DNA from 2 places in the Oculatella sp. FACHB-28 genome. Region 2 is predicted to be linked to the other one. Evidence: riboswitches for the same ligand, from Rfam matches in the RefSeq annotation. Region 2 holds a riboswitch; the other holds the start of a gene.

Region 1 (10,088 bases), on a different contig from region 2:
CAACGACCAAATTAGCCTGGAGCAGATCCGGCAATTGCAGCCTGACGCGATCGTGATTTCCCCTGGTCCAGGTCGCCCCGAAGATGCCGGAATTTCTCCCACTTTAATTAAAGAATTGGGGACTGAAACCCCCATTCTAGGCGTATGTCTAGGACATCAGGGAATCGGTCAAGTGTTTGGCGGCAAGATTACCTCCGCTCCAGAACTTATGCACGGCAAAACCTCCCCTGTGCAGCACAAAGGTGTGGGGGTGTTCAAAGGGTTAGCCAATCCATTTACGGCAACTCGCTATCACAGTTTAGTGATTGATGCCCAAACCTGTCCTGATGAGTTGGAGGTGACAGCCTGGGTAGAAGACGGCACAATTATGGGCGTGCGTCACCGAGACTATCCCCACATTCAAGGCGTACAGTTTCATCCAGAGAGCATTCTTACGGATTCTGGGAAACAGTTATTGAAGAATTTTTTGCTGGAAGTTGAGAATTAGGGTGTACCTTGAAAGACCATAATTCCTATCCCGAATCTGCTGTATTCTGACGTAAGTTCTATAAAGTTTCTAATTTCTTGGGTCAGTGTCACCTACAAAACCTGAGAAAGTTGAGAAAATCGGTTAAACCTAACAACGATACCCGTAGATCTCTAAGACTCGTATGATGCCGATTGATCGGGATTCTCTGTTGCGCCGCTGCAAAACGATAAAGTTCCTGAACCGCAGCCTGATCCTTAGCCTTGCAGTCATTTTGACTCCTCTGGGGTTTTCGTCTAATGCTGCTACTCTTTCGCAGGGGGCGATTACCCCAAAGGGGGAACTGCTTCGTACTGCTCAACTCCCCAGTACAAGCCTGGATGACGAAGCCCTTGAAGATGAAACCGAACTCTTGCCTGAGCAAGCCTGTTCCCTGCAACCTAACCGCTCTGCCCTGCAAATTAGTGACCTGACTCAAAACCTAATGCAGGCTGCAACCTGGATGGAGGAGCCAGAAAGCGGTTTGGGCGCAATCTTGCAGAGCGTTGGACCTCAGTTAGCCGCACAACTGACCCCTGCGGCTTGGCCTGAAATTCATCAGCGTGCCCGGTTAGCCAGAGTGCCGATCCTGATGTATCACGACATTCTGCCTGAAAAAGAGGTATTTTTTGATGTCACCCCAGAGGAATTTCGAGAACATCTGGAATTAATCAAAGAGAATGGGCTAACGCCTGTCAGTATGGATCAACTGGTGGCACATCTGCGAACGGGTTTGCCGTTGCCCGAAAAGCCCGTTTTGCTGACCTTTGATGACGGCTACAAGGGCCACTACGACTACGTTCTGCCGCTGCTGAGAGAATATGGCTATCCCGGCTTATTTTCCATCTATACGCACAAAGTTAGCCGAGATCATGGCAGACCCGGCTTAACCTGGGAGCAGCTAGAGGAAATGGCAGCAGACCCGCTAGTGACAATCGCCGCTCACAGCGTCATGCATCCGCCTGACTTGCGCGAACTGTCAGACGAGGAGTTGCAAAAGGAAATTGTCGAGTCTCGCCAAATTTTACAAGAACGGCTGGGCATCCCGATTCGCTATTTCACCTACCCGGAAGGCAAGTACGATGCGCGAGTTGCTGGGGAAGTTCGCAAAGCCGGATTTGAAGCGGCTTTGACCATGAACGATGAAGAAAATCTGATGGCAGGAGAGTCTACCAATCTGATGGCGATCGATCGGATCGGGCAATCGCAAATCGAAGAGGTGATTGCTGATGCATGGGGCGGACCTTCACCTAGAAGATGGGGAACCGCGTTTGACTTTGCCGCTCCCATCCAGGTGAACGAAGTGACTTACGACGACGTGCCGCTGATTCTCATTTCTGGCGGCAAGCCTGTCACCATTCATGCCGATAGCCGCTATCAAGTTGAGGAAATTATTGCCGACAGCGAAGTCGCCGCTGCTGTAGATGGAGGCTTCTTCTCACTCAAATATCTCGACTCAAACGTGATGGTCGGTCCCGTCCTGAGCCAGAGCGTAGGCGTTTTCGTTCCTGGAAACGCCAGTGAGAATCCGCTGCTAAACGGGCGACCGCTCGTGCTAATCAGTTCAACTCAGGTGCGTTTCGTTCCCTTTGACGCGGACAAACATAATACTCTGGAAGGCATTCAGGCTGAAATGGCGGATGTCACCGATGCCTTTGTGGCAGCGGCGTGGTTGGTCAAAGACGGTGAGCCTCAGCCTGCCAGTACTTTTGGTAGCCTGTTTGATTTTGATGCCAGACGACACCGAGCTTTTTGGGGAATCAGCCAGGATGGACAACCTGTAATTGGGGTGTCCACTTCTTACGTCGATTCCATCTCGCTGGGCGAAATGCTGTACCAGTCAGGGCTTCAGGATGCGGTCATGCTCGACTCTGGAGCAAGCACTTCTTTGGCTTATCGGGGCGAGTCATTAGTGGGCTATACGCCCCGCCCTGTACCTCATGTGGTTGGGTTAGTGCCACCTGAGTCTGATTCTCAAGCGAATGCGGGCTGTACGGTTGCGTCTAATACCAATTCCCAAGATTAGGTCTACAGATGGAAGGGCACCCGTTCTACGGAGTGCCCTTTCATTTAGAGGAACGTTATAAATAAAATTTCAGGGGTGGCAAGCTCAACCTACCACCCCTGAAATCAAATCTTGAATCAAATATTTTACGAAATTACAGCTTCAGGCTGATAGCGGATGTTTGCCTGGTGGAATCGCTGGAGTGCATCCTGGAGGCGATCGCACTCTGCAATCAAGCTAACTCGCACATAGCCCTCGCCACCTGCGCCGAACGCATTGCCGGGAGTAACTACAACTCCAGTTTGCTGTAGCACCGAGAGGGCAAAGTCAGTAGAGCCAACTCCCGGTGGGCAGGGCACCCAGAGATACATCGTGGCTCTGGTTTTGGGCACTGTCCAGCCCAGCTTTGCTAAACCGTCAATCAAAAAGTCGCGACGGGTGCGGTAGCGGGCCTGCACTTCATGCAGGTAAACATCTGGTAGTTGCAGCGCAGTTTCAGCAGCCGACTGGAGCGCTGCAAAAATGCCGTAGTCCAGGTTGGTTTTTAAGGTTCGCAAACCCTGGATCACATGACGATTGCCGACGACAAAGCCGACCCGCCAACCTGCCATGTTGTAGGTTTTAGAGAGCGTGTGAAACTCCACACCAATTTCTTTGGCACCGGGAATTTCCAACAGACTGGTAGGGTGAAAGCCATCAAACGCCAGTTCTGCGTAGCACAGGTCGTGAACTAGCAGAATTTCGTGCTTGCGGGCAAACTTGACGATGTCCTGGAAAAATTCACGGGGAGCGGTTGCTGCGGTTGGGTTGCTGGGATAGTTAAAATACAGGATTTTCGCCTGTTCTGCTACCGAGTCTGGAATCGATCCCAGGTCAATCAGCCAATCCTGTTCTGGCTTCAGAATGATGCTGTGAATTCTGCCCCCTGCAATTAGCGGACCGCGAAAGTGAGCCGGATAGGAAGGGCTGGGTACTAAAACCAAGTCACCTGGATTGACATAGGCGATCGCCAAATGCGTCAGTCCTTCTTTAGACCCTAGCAGCGGCAAAGCTTCACCATCGGGATCAAGCTCAACTCCGTAGCGGCGACCATACCAATCAGTAATGGCGCGACGGAAGCTGGCAGTTCCCTCAAAGGGCGGATAACCGTGGTTTGCCGGATTTTGCAGAGCGGCGATAGCGGCATCCACGACGGGTTGCGGCGTAGGTCCATCCGGGTTGCCCATTCCCAGGTCAATCAAATCTAGCCCCTGCTCACGGGCACGGGCTTTCAGCTCATCCAACCGCGCAAAGACATAGGGCGGCAGAGCACTGAGGCGATCGGCGGGGGTAATCCAGTCTAAGCTCATGCCTGCACCTCATTAGAAGAATGAGCTATATTGGACAGCGCTTGCCTGGTCGAAGTTCCATCTGGCTCTGAAATTCTAAATCCCTGACATGGCGCTGTTGTAGATACCATTGCTGCCATCAGGTGAGCGGGCGTAACCTCAAAGGGCAACCGATGAATATCAGACCCGACTGAACAGGCAACTTCTGCGGCGCGTTGCAGATTTGCCAGCGTCACCTCCGCTAAGCCTAAATCAGACAAGCTCTGAGGTAAACCAATTTCTGCATAAAACTTGAGCAACTGTTGGCGCGCCGTTGCGGCTAGCTGATTGCCCTGCACCATTTCCTCCAGGCGAAGCTGCACCAAAATGCCGTAAGCAACCTTCTCGCCGTGCAGCGTACTGTGGCTTTCAAGCAGATGGGTTAGACCGTTATGAACGGCATGAGCCGCTACCGTGCGACATTGAGCACCACCCAATCCGCCAATTACCCCAGCCAGCAGCACCGTTGCATCCACCACTTCTCGCCAAGCCGCGCTGCCCGGAGCTTGAAGTGCCACCGCCGATTTTTGAAATAGAATGTCGCGCAAAACACGCGCCTGCTGCACTGCCCCAATCACTAAAGTTTGGTCAGAGTGTCCGCTGCTCACCGATGCCTCGTACCATTTCGCTAGGGCATCCCCAATCCCAGCAATTAGGGTGCGGTTGGAAGCAGTCTGGAGTAGCCCATAGTCCAGCAGCAGCAAATCAGGGCAGCGAGCCAGACTGACATCATAAAGAAACGCACCTTGGTCAGAGTAGACGTTTGACAGCGCAGTCCAAGCAGCACAGGTCGCCGCAGAAGTAGGGATCGTTACAATCGGCAGATCGAGCTGATAGGCTAGCAGCTTGGCTGCATCCAGCGCCTTGCCGCCGCCCACCCCGATGATCAGATCTGCGTCATGGTCGGTTGCTGCTTGCCGCAATGCCGCTAAGCTTGCCTCGCTGCAATCTGCTCCGTAAGAGGCTTGAGCTGCTGCTAGCCGCTGCTCTAGAACAGGTTGAAGAAAGGGCTGTACGGCGGCTAGAGTGCGATCGCCCCCCACTAAAAGCGGTCTTTTCCCCAAACGGGCGATCGCTTCTCCCGATTGGTCCAGTGCATCCTGCCCCCGGATTACCGTAGCAGGAGCCAAATTTAGCGTAAGCAGTGGAGCAGAACTTGCAACATCCGAACTTTGAGACAAGGATGAATGGGTCATAGGGCAAAGCAACCATCACCATCAGCGGCGAAAGGCAAAAATTTAGTAAGAATCACTTTATACCAATTTTCATAAAGCTGTATAGAACAGTGGGGATTAGGGGTTGGGGGTAGAGGAGTTTGCTGTTATTCACTCCTAGTTCCCTCGCTCCCCTTACTCCCACTTGCATCAGGAAGTCCGTTACATATTGGACATACTGGCTGGCTCCACTTCAGAAGGTACTTCGGGCGGGGGAAGCTGGGCGAAGTTTTCGGGGTAGAGTTTGATTTCCATTTGCTCATCGTCGCGGATAAAGAGCGATCGCCTAATTTGTCCTAAGTACAACGGTTGGGAAATTCCTGGCTGGGGATGTAGTACTGTCCGCGCCCGAATGGTTAGCTTGTCATCGCCTCGGCTGAGACGACCGGGAGAAAACAGATTGCTGGCTGCTTGCTGCAAAGTGGCAGTTAATTCTGTTTCTGTAATGGTTTGAGGCACCACGATCACCACCCGATCAGCGCCAGAGTCATAAATGGTGGAGTACCGCACCGCACCTGGAATCACCGTGCGGGTAAAGGGAAATAATCCCAGCCCAAACAGCCCCACTGTCAGCACCACCAGCAAACCTGTCGCACCAACCAGCCGAAACCGGATACCCCATTTGAATAAAAAGCCGAGCAGGGCGATCGCTCCAAATACCAGGGTTGCGATCCCCGCCCATTGAGCAAATTGAAAAAAGTCAACGTTGGTTGGCATGTTTTCTGTAATTCTTGATGGCACTTCAACTTAATATCTTGAAGATTATGGAACAATGGCACCCAACCTTCAAAACAGAATTTTAATTTTACTCGTTGCTGATAAACCCAGCAGGCTGAACGTCCTTCGCTAGTTCCAAAGCTGCCTTGACTGTATGCCAAGACAGGTTGGCACACTTAATTCGCACTGGAAACTGAGCAACGCCCTGCATCACGTTAAGCTTTCGCAACTCAGAAGGAAATTCTGCCTCGCCCTTCATCATTGCCTGAAACTTTTGCACCATTTCCAGAGCTTCGGCAGTGGTTTTGCCTCGCAATGCATCAGCCATTAGATCAACCGATGCCATCGCGATCGCACAGCCTTCTCCCTCAAACTTTACGTCTTGAATCCGGTCTTCTGCGTCATTCAGTTGCAGGGTTAACTCAATCGTGTCGCCACAGGAAGGGTTGTGTCCTTTCTGGTAGCGATCGACTGGATCAGTTTTGCCCCGGTTGCGAGGCTTTTTGTAGCGCTCTAGAATGACCTGCTGATAAAGATCGCGCAGATTGTCCAATGACATAGCTATTCATCAAGAAACATACTCATCCTTCTTGATCCTAGCAGGGACGTGGAATTGAAGCAGGACTAACTGCTTCGCTGAACCGAATTGATATCCGATCGCTCAACTTGTTCCATCTGCAAACGCAGCCCAACCCACCTTAAAGCTATGGTGAGCGCTTGATTGAGCGGCATTCGCTCACCACTCAAATGGGGAGCCAGGTGAGCAATTTGCTGGGACATTGCAAAACTGGGAGCAGGTAAACCATTGGCGATCGCCTCTTGAACCGTTGCCACGACTTCTGGAATATCTGCTTTGTGGCGCATACAGGCAGCAAACTTGGGCTGACCCTCTCGATCTGTCACCGTTGCATAGCCGAATAACCTGCAAATGGATGGTCGCCAAAGATAAACTTGACAGCGCCCATTTCCAGGTACGTCCGAATCAGGCTCGTAAAAGAGGCAGGCATTTGTTTCATTCACCTCAGCCAACTTCTCCAGCCATTTCGCTGCTTCACCTTGCCGAAATAGCTCCACTGCCAATGGCACCATTTCTAGAGGGGTAGCTTCCACATGAGGATTTTCGCAGCAGCGACCACAGCCCGCTGGACAGTGAAGCTGAGTAGCTGCCTGAAATGCGCGGGTCTGCTGATCAATCTGTTCGTACAGATCTATGACTTGTTTAGCAATTTCGTCTATCGCTGTTTCCTTCGCCATACTTCTTGCAATGCAGGAAGAGGTGTAGCTACAAATCTAGATTGGCGATCGTCGGAATTCCTAAAACCGCGCAGGGAAACCCTTTGGACCATTGCGAAATTAGGGGGTGGCGAACAGAACGGCAACCCAGAACGAGGACATCAGCAGATTCGGCGATCGCCACCTGCTTTAACTCCTCAGCGCAATTACCAATCCGTAGATGGGTATTTAGTGATCCGCGCCATTCCTCAGCTAGGCACCGAGCCTGCCAAAGAATCCGGTCTGCTTGCTCAAATGGAGTCTCAGGACGGGTCAACGTTGCGGTACTAGAACGCTCTGTCTTGGAAGCATGCAGCAATTGTCTCCCACCATTTCCTTTAGAGTTCGATCGAGTTGTTTTGGTTAGGGTTGCAACCTCATCGACTACATAAACCACATGCACTGTTACTTGCTTTTGGGTCGCCAAACGAGTTTGGTGCGCCATCCAAAAAGTCAGATCTAGAGCCGTTTGGCTACAAGGAGAACCCGTATAGCCAACCATCAGATTAATCGACTCTTGAGCTAGCTCCTGCGACTGAAAATTAGCTGCCGCAGACACTTCTGGCTCTGGTAACAGCAGCATTTGCTCGACCAGGTTGCGTTGACCTAGCGTACCTTGCAGACGAGCTAACATTGGTTTGATTTTCACAGCTTTGACCTCTCCACGAAGTGAACTAGAAATGAGAGGTGGGTCAGGAAAGAAGGACTGTACCCATCTGGATAGACTTGATCCAAACAGAAACACCCTGCTTGAGGAGACTCCAGCGACTCTAGCTGCATTAGCAAGTTTAGGAATACTCCCGGTTTTACAACCTTGTAAGCCTAAACAACCACTTCTACAGATAGCTTAGTCAAATCCTTGAGTTCTCCTTCCAAGGCCGACGGAGTTAGCTGACGGGCTAAGACTGGAAGGTGTCTCTCTCATATTGAGATTAGCCCCGATAAACAATTGGTTCCTCCGCTTCAAACCTACCAATAGGTTTGGATTAGGCTCCCACTCAACTACTAAAACAGAACTGAAATAGAACCAAACGTGAGTGAATCTACAGAATGCATTCACCACTCATTTAGAGTACGAGATTTTTGGGCAAATGCCCATCGCAACTCATACAACGTTTGATAAATTAACATGTTTCGGGTGAGCTTCTAACTATCTTGCGGTAGATGCCTTACGGGTGAGGCGTTTGAGCCAATTAGCGATCGCCAATCTATCTCGATCTGCAATTGTCTTTTAGATTACATATTCGGGCTATTCGATACATATTCAACACATTGGGTTGACGAAGTATCTAATTAGAGGCTATCCTGTCATCAAACTGAATAGGTCAGCTTAATCCAGGTCTTGCGATTTTCTTTAACGCACTTCCTGGAACGGAGGAACCAAATTTGGGGCTTATCTCTGAGGTTAATTGAGAAGGACATCTCTCAGTCCTAGCCCGTCAGCTAACTTCGTCGGCATTGAGGGGAGATTGAAAGGTCAGCATTTTTTCACAATGCACCGATCTAATCATGATCCTGAACAGGCTTCAGCACCATTGCTGTGTCTGTTCAAACGTTTGAGCAGCGGGGTTTTTCCTGCGTCTGTCGGGCTGAGTCAGGTAGAGAACTGAGCAGTAGTCTATAAGCTGCTGCCTGACCAAGTCTGTTGCTCAAGTCAAGTTTGACCAGCGTGAGGGGCGATCGCTTTGCGATGCGCCCCTTTTTCTTTGGAAGATGCAATTCTTAGAACAAATCGCTGTAAGGGCGAACGGCCGCGTTCGCCCTTAACTGTGTGTCATTCATCTGGAAAAACGCTGTAGCTGTAACAGTATTAAAATTAGAGTTTTAAGGCGATCGCTCAATTATGCTGCCTAGAGAAGAACTGCTTCAGGGAATCGAAAATCGAGACAGCGCTGCACGGGTCATTGACCAGGCTGATCAGGCTATTAAAACCTGGGAGGTGGTCTGTACCGATTTTCTTTCGCCGCCTGAGTTAGCTGAAGTGCAGCAAATGTTTGCACGGCTGACTGAGGTGCAACTGCTGGCTTGGGGAGGCTATCCGCAAGCCGAACGTCAGCGTGTGGCGATCGCTCGTCCTGAAATTCCTTTAGATCAGTCTCAGGTGGCAATCGCCGCGCTAGACATTGCCGGAAACTTTCTGTTTGACTCAGCGACTCATCGCGACTTTTTGGGGTCACTGCTAGGCACGGGACTGGTGCGCGACAAGGTGGGCGACATCATTGTTTTGGGAGAGCGGGGTGGACAGGCGATCGTCGTTCCCGAACTGGTCGAATTTCTGGAAATGAGTCTGACGCAGGTACGCTCAGTTCCCGTCAAAACGCGGCAGATTGACCTGAGCGAACTGAAAATTCGGGAACCCAAAAAGAAAGAACTGACGACCGTAGAAGCTTCTTTGCGGCTAGATGCGGTTGCCTCTGCTGGGTTTGGCATGTCGCGCAGCAAAATGGCGGAGATGATTAGCGGCGGAGACGTGCGGGTCAATTGGAAGGACGTTACCCAGCCCAGCCATCAGCTTAAATCGGGCGACCTGGTCGCGATTCGGGGCAAAGGGCGCTTGGAAATTGGTGAAGTCGCCGTAACCAAAAAGGAACGCTATCGGGTGCAGTTGACTCGTTTTGTCTAAATCTAAAAAGTGTGAATGTACCTCTAAGCGGCTGCATTCACACACTCCATAGCGTTAGGAACGCCGTACATTCAAACAGCACCAATCCTTTCTGCGCCAGAGCGTTGCAACAATCCAGCCGCTTTGCTCTAGCGTGTCAGCGACGGGTTTCACCTGGTCAAGCAAAATGCCGCTGAAAATTCCCCAGGTGGTGGGTTGGACGATCGCTTCCATTTGCGGAATTAAATCAATGATCACTTCCGCCAGAATGTTGCAGAGAATTCCATCAACTGGCTCAGACGTAAGCTCCGGCAGTCGCTCGATGCTGCCCTCAACGACAACTAAACGGTGTGGCTCAATTTGATTTAGTTCTCGGTTGCTTTCGGTAGACATCACCGCCAAGGGG
Region 2 (10,088 bases):
CGATGATGGGTTTCAGAACCCTATAGACAAAATCGTGGGAGGGATACTCATCCCATTTAAGTCCTAGTTCAAGCTCAGCATGGGCTTTCGCTTGCTTGAACGTCATGTTGCGAGTCATGCCCAGCTTTGCCTTGACACCGTCGTTATAAGTATTGAGGATGAACTCGGTCCAATACTGGAGTGAGTGTTTCCAGCGCTTATTGCCCTTCAACCGCCCAGCATCCGATCGCACTTCTCTAGCAATCGCAGTGAGTCCGTCTTGTCGTGCTTTTGCTAGCCAGTCTTTGACGGTGCTCGGGTGCCTCTCTAGTCGGTCAGCCCATAACCGGATTTTGTTTTCCTTGAGGTCATCCGAGGTTTGAATAATATCTTCGATCGCATCAAGCTTTCGCATCACGAATCTTCTTTTATCCAAATCCTCAATCTCTTCAGCTAGCAGCCTATGGACTGGCTGCCCATCTTGTGCAGCTAGAGTATTGACCTGGGCTAGAGGCAGGGTAGGGGACACAGGTTCTACTTCTTTCATAAGCTAGACTTATGTACTTTGGAGTGTAAAGAGCAAAAGGCAATTAACAGCTTAAACCGTTTTTGCCCGCAGGGAGCCAAAAGGCAATTAACGACTTAATCTTGACGAGAGAATAAAAAACCAAAGAAAAAGCCTAGAACTCTTGTAGGAAAAGAGTTCTAGGCTCTAAGATTAGGCTGAAGCGATTGCCTTAAACTGAACAAATAGCTCCTTAACGGACACGTTTTAAGGTGCGACCCAGGGAAGAGTAGGGGCGCACCGCAGTGCGCCCCTACAGAAATTGATATGTCGCGAAATCTGTCTAAAGGGATTTCGGTAAGGATGGGCGATCGGAAATTAGAACTGCGGCTAATCGGGTAAAATACCCCGCTGGTTCAGTCCTAAACAGTGCTATGGCGGTTTTTAACCGTATAAAAAACATATCGTTTCTGTAGGTGCGAACAACCGTTTGCGTCTACCTGTGGTTTGTTGATCTGAAAGCCGTTATCAATCAGTGGGTTCTACAAGACTTCCATTCATCCGGCTTCAATATGGGAGAAATCAAACAGAATTTGGTGAGTTTAAAAAGGTTCACCAATAAACAAATCTAGCGAGGGATGAGAACACTGGGATTTTCAGTAATCTGAAAGGTAATTTGAAAAGCAACTTTAAAGCCGTATTTTAGAAAAGTGAACGTAAGCAGTGAGTGGCTGAGCCAACAAACGAGGGCCCTAGGTGAGCGAGTAAGTACCCTATTACAACACGCTCACTCCAATTCATTACAACATCCAGAACTGTTGTCCGAAGCATTGGAAGAACTGGGTACTTCCCTGGAAGAACTCCGAATGTCTCAGGAGGTACTGAACCAGCAGAATCAGGAATTGTTAGAAGCTCATGCAGCATTAGAAGTAGAACGACAGCGCTACCAGGAGCTATTCGAATGTGCTCCTGATGGTTATTTAATCACTGACCCCGAAGGCAATATCCAGCAAGCTAATCATGCTGCTAGTTTGTTGCTCAAGGTGCCGCAGAAGTATTTGCTCGGGAAACCTCTAACCGTGTTTATGCCTCAGCCTGAGCATCAAGCTTTTTGGAACGAACTGAACCGATTGCAGCAGGTTGAACGACTTCCAGAGTGGCTCACTCGATTGCAGCCTCGCGGTGCCCCTTCTTTTGATGCAGCGCTAACGGTTACTACAGTGTTTGACTCCAAAGGTAATTCTGTGGGGTTGCGCTGGCTACTGCGAGACATCAGCGAACGCAAGCAACTCGAAGCAGCGCGGTTGCAGAATGCACTGGCTGAAATGACCAATCAGGCACTAGAAGCAGAAATTGCTCGGCGGAGACAGCTAGAGCAGGAACTGCGACAACAAGCAGAATCTCTGAATCAGGCAAGTACTCTCAAGGATGAATTTTTGGCGATCGTCTCCCACGAACTGCGATCGCCCCTCAACGCTATGTTGGGCTGGACGCAGATGCTTCGCAACAAGCAGTTAAATGAGTCAATGGTTGCTCGCGGATTGGAGACAATTGAGCGAAATGCTAGAGCGCAAGTAAAACTAGTCGAAGACTTGCTGGACATCTCTCGGATCATTCGGGGCAAGCTTTTCCTTAATATTCGGCCTATCAATCTGGTGTCAGTGATTCAAGCAGCGATTAAGTCTGCACAGCCTGCTTTCACGGCTAAAAATATTCAAATTCGGACGGTATTAGATGAATCAGCCACTTTCGTATTGGGAGATGGCGATCGCCTCCAGCAGATCGTTTGGAATTTGCTTGCTAACAGCACCAAGTTCACACCTCAACACGGACTAATTGAAGTTCGACTAGAGCGCATTGCCACTAACGCTGTGATTACCGTAAGAGACACCGGGGAAGGCATTCGTTCAAATTTTCTGCCTTACGTTTTTGATCGCTTTCGTCAGGCAGAACAGGCAACCACTCGGTGTCACGGCGGATTAGGTTTAGGACTGGCGATCGTGCGTCAATTGGTAGAAATACACGGAGGAACGGTTGAAGCAGACAGCCCAGGCGAAGGGCAAGGAGCCACTTTCACAGTCACTTTGCCTTTGCTGGTAAACAAAGAGGAAGTCAGAGGATGGGAAGAGATTTACCCTTCCAACCTCTCACCCTTTCATCCCCTCCTGGGTTTGCAAGTTTTAGTAGTTGATGATGAAGCAGACAACCGTGAATGGATAGCTGTTGTGCTGAAGGATGCTGGCGCAAACGTCAAGACAGTCACCTCAGCCAGTGAAGCTTTGCAAGTGATTCAACAGTCGCAGCCCGATATTTTAATCAGCGACGTGAGAATGCCAGAACAGGATGGCTATGCGCTAATTCGTCAGGTACGGGAAATCGAATCAGAGCGCCCAAATTTGATCCCAACTACTGCAAAGCACGCTCACCTTCCGGCGATCGCCCTAACTGCCTATGACCGAGAAGATGATGATCGCAAGCAATTGCTAGATGCAGGCTTCCAGCTTCAGCTACCTAAGCCAGTTGAGCCCACTGCACTGGTGGCAGCAGTAGTCAGTCAGATTAAGTGCGTTTGAGCCCGGGATGCTTTGCGTTACTGAACCACCACGTCTTCTGACTCTTGCAGCTTCTTCCCGATGCGAGGTTCTGTGCCTGCCATCAATCGCTGAATGTTGCTGCGGTGCCGCCAAATGACGTAAAGCCCACCTGCGATCGCCAACAGCTGATAGGGCAAAGGCTGATTCAGTGTCACGATGAGAACACAGCCTGCGATCGCCGCCACAATCGATCCCAAGGACACAATTCTAAACAGCGCCAACACGATCCCAAAGGCTGCCAGGGCACCCAACCCGACCATCCACGACATTGCCAGCAAAACACCTAGCCCTGCTGCAACTGATTTGCCGCCGCTAAAACCAATCCAGATTGATTTGCTGTGTCCAAAGATGGCAAGCAGCCCAGCGATTGTCACCGCCCAAGGCACCCAGATTTCCAGGTCAATCGATGCAGGAGTCGTAGCAACCACCGCTGGCAATGTATAGAGCCAACGCGTGAAGGCGATCGCCCCCACTCCCTTCAACACATCAATCAACAGCACTGCCAGTGCCGGCAGTTTGCCTAGCGTTCGCAAAACGTTTGTCGCGCCCGTCGAGCCAGAGCCATGCTGCCGAATGTCAATTCCTTTCAATCGCCCAATCCAGTAGCCCGTGGGAATAGCGCCCAGCAAGTAAGCCACGACCACTACGATACCGCCCCACATTGCCCACGTCGCCATTAGGACAAGCCTCACTCAAAGCAAAATCAAAAAGTATTGCACCATCAGTTTACCGTGATGCCACAGGCTTTTGTTTCGGTCTGTCAAAAGATACATTGACGCACCTAAAGAGCAGTGCTAACTTATTTGGAAATCGAATAAGTAAGTCAGCCTAATCTGGACTGGCGTTTGTCTGCGATTCAGCCTCAAACGCAAATTCAGAGCGGAGGAACCAAATTTTGGGGCTTATCGTTAGCACGGTTATGAGGCTTGTTGGTTAGGGAGATTGCTCGTTCATCCCTCATCCTTCATTCTTCATCCCTAACGAGGGACACCTCTCAGTCCTAGCCCGTCAGCTAACTCCGTCGGCATTGAGAGGAGACTGAAGAATCAGCATTTTACTACTGCTCGATACTTCAGTGTCCTCGTATACACGCAAGGACGCTTTTTTTGTGCTCTCTACCGAGCGGCACAGCGTTCCTTGGTCTGCGATCGCCTCGCACTCTCAGGAGAGTTCAATGCTGCTGCAATTCAACGTTCAGATTATTCTTGTCGCTGCTCAGGCAACATGGCGGCGATCGCTGCGTCCAGCCCTGGTTCGAGACTCGGTATTGCTCCCGCTGCTAGGGTTTGCAGGATTGATTCTACTGTGGTGGATCGTTGCTACCTTGAGAAGTGAAATGATGCCGACTCCCTGGCAGGCTCTAGTCGCAAACCTCGACTACATTCTGCATCCGTTCTACAGACGCGGTCCAGGGAATTTAGGAATTGGCTGGTTGTTAGCGGCAAGTTTGCGTCGAGTCTTGATTGGGTTTGTGTTGGGTGCTCTGGTTGCCATTCCCGTCGGCTTCTTAATTGGAATGTCAAAGCAGGCCATGCTAGCGCTGAATCCCGTTATTCAAATTCTCAAGCCCGTTTCTCCTCTGGCATGGCTACCGATCGCCCTTGCTATCTTTAACCTGGCAAACCCTTCTGCCATCTTCGTAATCTTTATTACCTCCCTTTGGCCAACCATCATCAACACAGCCTTAGGGGTATCAAGCGTTTCTAAAGACTATATTGACGTAGCGCGAGTACTAGAAATGCCCCGCTGGAGACAGGTACTCAAAATCATTCTGCCTGCAAGCTTGCCCTACATTTTCACAGGACTGCGGATCAGTTTAGGAATCGCTTGGCTGGTCATCGTTGCAGTTGAGATGCTAACAGGCGGTGTCGGAATTGGCTTCTTTGTATGGGACTCCTGGAATCGACTCAACTTGAGCTCTGTCTTCCTGGCAGTGATTGTAATCGGAGTCACAGGGCTGGTCTTGGACTACATCGTTGGCAAAATTCAGGAGTGGGTGACACACCGCCCTGCATCCCAGACCTGATCTCACTTCATTAATCGCTACACCTTGCATCACCTCATTCCCAGCAAGAGGGCTAAGCATGACTGACATTTTTGACACTCCCTGGAGTCGGAGAAGATTCATTAAACGATTTGGCGCAACCGCAAGTGGATTGGCGCTAGCTTCTTGCGTCAAAGGGAGCACGGGTTCAAATATCCTCACCCCTACTGCTCAGGCAGTTGACCAGGTTGTCGATCCCGGCACACTAGAAAAGCCAAATTTGACTGTTGGTTACGTTCCCGTGAACGATTGTGCACCGTTTGCGATCGCCCACGAAAAAGGCTTCTTTCACAAATACGGTCTAAACGTCAAGATCAACCGAGAAGCAAGCTGGGGCACCTCTCGCGACGGTGTCATCTTTGGTCGTTTGGATGCTGCACCCGTGGTTTCTGGTGCAGTAACCAATGCTCGCAGCGGAGCCGAAGGCGCACGTCACGCACCCTTATGTGCGGCGATGACGATTCACCGTCACGGCAACTCCATGACCATGAACAAAGCCATGTGGGAAAGCGGTGTGCGCCCCTGGCAGGAATACAACGGTGACTTGGAAGCCTTTGGTCAAGACTTTCGCCGTCACTTTAGCGGTCTGCCTCCAGAACGACGAGTCTGGGCAGTCGTGCTCAGTTCTTCCATTTATGAATACTTCATCCGCTATCTGTCAGCAGCGGCAGGAGTCAATCCATTAGATGAATTTCGGATCATCATCACGCCACCACCCCAAATGGTTTCTAACATTCGCATTGGCGCAATGGAAGGCTACATGGTGGCAGAACCCTGGAATACCCGCGCCATTAGTGGAAATGAAGGCGTTGGTTTTACCTTTGCTCAAGGTCGAGAGATTTGGCGGGGACACCCAGACCGCGTATTAGGTGTAATGGAACCTTTCATTGAGGAAAATCCTAAAACCTATCGATCGCTGGTCAAGGCAATGATCGAAGCCTGTCAGTATTGCAGCAATCCCAACAACCGCCAAGAGGTTGCTCAAATCATCACGGGTGTATCTTACACTGCTGCAAAACCCAAAACTTGCCAGGCACCCACCGCCATTACCGAGGAGAACATCGGCTCCCTGCCTGATTGCACCACAAAATTCACTGGACCTGCCATCTTGGGTAACTACAACTACGGTGGGTTTGACGAAAAAGAGCGGATAGTCAACGATCCTGACGAGACAACTATTTTCTTCGATATGCCTTCGACCGTTTCTACGGTACCCAATGATCACTCTACGTTTCTCTGGCAGTCGCAAAGCATTTGGCTCATGACCCAAGCCGCCCGGTGGGGGCAACTTCCAGAATTTCCTAGAAATGGGGAAGAACTGGCTAGACAAGCCTGGAGAACTGACTTGTATCGTGAGATTGCCGCAGAAATGGGCATTGAGTGTCCGGCTGATGATTACAAAGTTGAACCGCCAGAGGCATTCATTGACAACGTCGGGTTTGACCCCAGTGATCCGGTTGGCTATCTGAATAGCTTTGACATTCGAGCCGATCGCCCCACTCGTATTTTCATGTCTTGAGAATTGCGGCTCTAAACCATTCCTGATCTAGATTTCTCGCTCTACTGCAACTAGGAGTCCCACATGATTAAACCCACTGCGAACTTTGCCAACACATCTCAAACTGCAAACTCACCCAAAGAGTTTTTGGTAATTGAAAATGTGACAAAGGCTTATCCAACGCCGAATGGTGGCGAAACGGTGGTTCTCGACGACATCAACCTGAATATTGGGGAGAACGAATACATCTCCATCATCGGTCACTCCGGCTGCGGCAAATCGACTCTGCTCAAGATTGTTGGTGGACTAGAGAAGGCGACATCAGGCTCCATTTGGCTAGGCGGACGCGAAGTTCGTAAGCCCGGTGCGGAACGGATGATGGTGTTTCAGCACTATTCCCTACTGCCCTGGTTAACGGTGCGTGAAAATATCCGATTAGCTGTTGATGAAGTGCTAGACCACTTGTCTCCCGCAGACAAAAAGCAAGTGGTAAATGAACACATCGCCATGGTGAACCTGAATGCAGCGGCTGAGAAGTACCCTGATGAGCTATCCGGCGGGATGAAACAGCGGGTGGGTATTGCTAGAGCGTTGGCCATCCGCCCCAAAATGCTGCTTATGGATGAACCTTTTGGAGCGCTAGATGCCTTAACGCGCGGCAGGTTGCAGCGGCAAGTATTAGACATTTGGGAGAATCAGCGACAGGCAGTCATGATGGTGACTCACGATGTGGATGAGGCGTTGTATATGAGCGATCGCATCATCATGATGACCAACGGCCCGCACGCCAAGATAGGTGAAATCCTAGACGTCCCCTTTGAGCATCCCCGCGTTCTGAAAGAACTGCGATCGCAGTCCACCTACTACGACTTGCGAAACCATGCGCTGAATTTCCTCGATCAGCACTTCAGCCAAGATGACTAACCTGTTGGGGTTGGCGATCGATTATTAACTACTTCCTTCTCAGTTAAAGATTAGGTACCAAAAGATTCAGGGATGCAGCCCCACTTAGCAGGGCTGCATCCCTGAATCTTTTAGTGGAAGAGTAACTATATAGTTACGGTTAGTGATTATTGCACCCTAGCCACAATCTCTTTACTGAATGTGATGTAGGTTGGGTGAAACAACGTGTAAGCTAACACTCACCTAGATTCTGTTGGGTTACGCATTCGCTTCACCCAACCTACGATACATACATAGTTTTAGAAGTTTTGTCAGTCAACCAGGAGTGAGACACCACAGCGGTTTTCGTTCGCAGTTGGCTGGAACTCTTAACCGTTTGTAGGATAACCCGCAAAGTTATCTGCATCACACTCCTCTTGGTAACAAAAGTAGCCTAATGGTGGAGGACTAAACTAATTGCGATCAGGCATCCTAGTAGACAGGATCGAAAGAATAATGGCTGGGGATCATGACGAACTGTGTAGAAAACCATTTAGCTCGACTTAAATGCAGTACCAAAGCAGAATGGAATTCTCAATATAAATAGAGCCAAGATTCTCCAAATTCTCTAAACCGTCCTTCCGATTAAAACAAATCATTTCTTAACCTTTTTAGTCCAACTACTATGAAAAAAACAGAAGGCGTAAAGCTTGAAACTGTACTGACACACCTGCAGAATACTCTGGGGCAAGAAGACTGGGTCAAACAAATCTTGTTGCTGCGAGGAGCAAAGTCAAATATTGCATCTCGCAAAACAATCAACTTGATTGTTGGCTACAACGGCTCTTTCAGTAGTCAAGCAGCCTTAGACCTAACGCTATGGATTGCCCACCAAATTCGCCTAGCCACGAAAAAGCAAGTCACTGTCCATGTGGTTTATGTAGTAGAAGACCTTCAGAGCCTTCAGCAGTCTAGCGATTTTGGCACTTTGAATAGCGGGCAGCATTCTGAGTTGAGCCAGTCTGTATCTCAGTTACCTCAGTTCACCTCTAATGTCGCGACTTTAATGCGATCGCCCCTAGAACTCAGCCCTTCACGCACCACCGTTTGCAGTACCTCCTGTCACCCTAGCCCCGACGCATCACTGAGTGCACTAGAAAAAGCCGACTGTATCCTCTGGCAAGCTCGATGCATGGCAGAAGAGTGGCGTGGCTCTCTTGATGCCCATCTGCGCTTTGGCACAGTAGCAGGTGAACTACGTGAGGTTGTGGAGTCTCTACACGCCGATTTGCTGGTTTTGGGCTGCACTTCTGCTAATCATCGGCTGATTCGTCAACTCACTCGTCGCTTTCCTTGCTCGGTGGTAGGTATACCCACTCAGGCAGCAGTTGCTTAACAGGTAAGTTTACAACGATGCAATGGGCAGCTTTTTGTCTGCCCATTGCGTCAACCAGGTGAGCTTTTTCTGTTTAGCTCCTGGGAGCGTACATCATGATTAAAACGCCGATCAATACAACCCAGCCGCCCAAAAGGTCAAACTTGTCCGGTCTGATCTGATCCACTAGCCAGCCCCACAAAATAGACATCGCAATAAACACACCCCCATAAGCAGCATAAGCACGTCCAAAATGAGTCGGTTGCAGCGTCGGAACGGCACCGTACAGTCCGAGTATCACCACTCCAATTAGCGCTAACCAATAACTCTTTCCCTCCCGCAACGCCAACCAAACCAGATAGCCACCGCCAATTTCACAGACTCCAGCCAGGACAAAAAACAACATTGACTGAATCACGGGCACATCCTCTTCGACCTTTCCCCGACAAATCTTCCTATGTAGGTTGGGTTCCGCTCTGCTTCACCCAACCTACGATATACCCATAGTTTTGGGAGTTTCGCTATGCGGTATTATCGGAAGGAGTTGCTTAACAGAGAGTTGAGAGCAAAATGTCTCTACAAAACACTTTTTACTGCATTTCTCCCCCATCTGCCCGCATCCACTAGGGCAGGACAAGCAAAGATTTTTTCAGGTTGATTGCTTGAATCTCTTTTGAGCATTGCTGAAGCCAGATACAAGTTCGCAACTTATCCAGTTGCGCGAACTTGCATTTCTGACTAGCGATCGCCCCTATTAATCCTGCCCTCGCTTCTAAACGGTTCATTGACCTTTGCGGGAATAAGGATTTTTTCCATGAAAACTCAAGTCAACGCTCAAGCGATCGCTCGCCTTGGGCTAGTTTCGATTTTGCTCGCAGCAACGCTGTGGGGCACGGTTGGGGTGGTGATTCAAGCGCTGTATCGGTTGAGCGACACCAATCCCCTTTCGGTTGGCTTTTTGCGGCTAGCGCTCTCGCTGCCGCTGCTGTTTGTAGTTTGCGGGTTTACTTTGGGACGCAAAACGTTTCGGGTAGCGCGGCGCGATTTGGGGCTGATGCTGCTGATTGGTGCAATGACTGCGCTGTATCAGGTTTGCTATTTCTCAGCGATTACCCATATTGGTGTAGCAGCAGCGACGCTGATTGCACTTTGCGTTGCGCCGGTCTGGGTGGCACTGCTGGCAACCGTTCTATTGCGCGAACGGATGACTC

What was found. A riboswitch is a leader RNA that binds a small molecule or an ion and turns the genes downstream of it on or off. The one in region 2 is predicted to bind cyclic di-AMP.
Region 1: another riboswitch for cyclic di-AMP. It lies ahead of H6F88_RS09280 (universal stress protein); the one in region 2 lies ahead of ntrB (nitrate ABC transporter permease).

The regions. Positions count from the first base shown of each region.
Region 1 is NZ_JACJPJ010000047.1:216,536-226,623, reverse strand. It holds gene H6F88_RS09315 (aminodeoxychorismate/anthranilate synthase component II) at 1-487, shown strand, start outside; gene H6F88_RS09310 (polysaccharide deacetylase family protein) at 651-2,531, shown strand; gene H6F88_RS09305 (aspartate aminotransferase) at 2,657-3,859, opposite strand; gene H6F88_RS09300 (iron-containing alcohol dehydrogenase family protein) at 3,856-5,073, opposite strand; gene H6F88_RS09295 (Ycf51 family protein) at 5,254-5,808, opposite strand; gene sufU (Fe-S cluster assembly sulfur transfer protein SufU) at 5,897-6,367, opposite strand; gene H6F88_RS09285 (YkgJ family cysteine cluster protein) at 6,433-7,062, opposite strand; gene H6F88_RS09280 (universal stress protein) at 7,091-7,729, opposite strand; cyclic di-AMP (ydaO/yuaA leader) riboswitch at 7,942-8,083, opposite strand; cyclic di-AMP (ydaO/yuaA leader) riboswitch at 8,398-8,553, shown strand; gene H6F88_RS09275 (photosystem II S4 domain protein) at 8,924-9,703, shown strand; gene prmA (50S ribosomal protein L11 methyltransferase) at 9,758-10,088, opposite strand, start outside.
Region 2 is NZ_JACJPJ010000074.1:219,696-229,783, forward strand. It holds gene H6F88_RS17650 (Mu transposase C-terminal domain-containing protein) at 1-526, opposite strand, end outside; gene H6F88_RS17655 (ATP-binding protein) at 1,303-3,057, shown strand; gene plsY (glycerol-3-phosphate 1-O-acyltransferase PlsY) at 3,075-3,755, opposite strand; cyclic di-AMP (ydaO/yuaA leader) riboswitch at 3,927-4,120, shown strand; gene ntrB (nitrate ABC transporter permease) at 4,253-5,104, shown strand; gene H6F88_RS17670 (ABC transporter substrate-binding protein) at 5,163-6,641, shown strand; gene H6F88_RS17675 (ABC transporter ATP-binding protein) at 6,705-7,544, shown strand; gene H6F88_RS17680 (universal stress protein) at 8,188-8,898, shown strand; gene H6F88_RS17685 (YnfA family protein) at 8,972-9,283, opposite strand; gene H6F88_RS17690 (DMT family transporter) at 9,692-10,088, shown strand, end outside.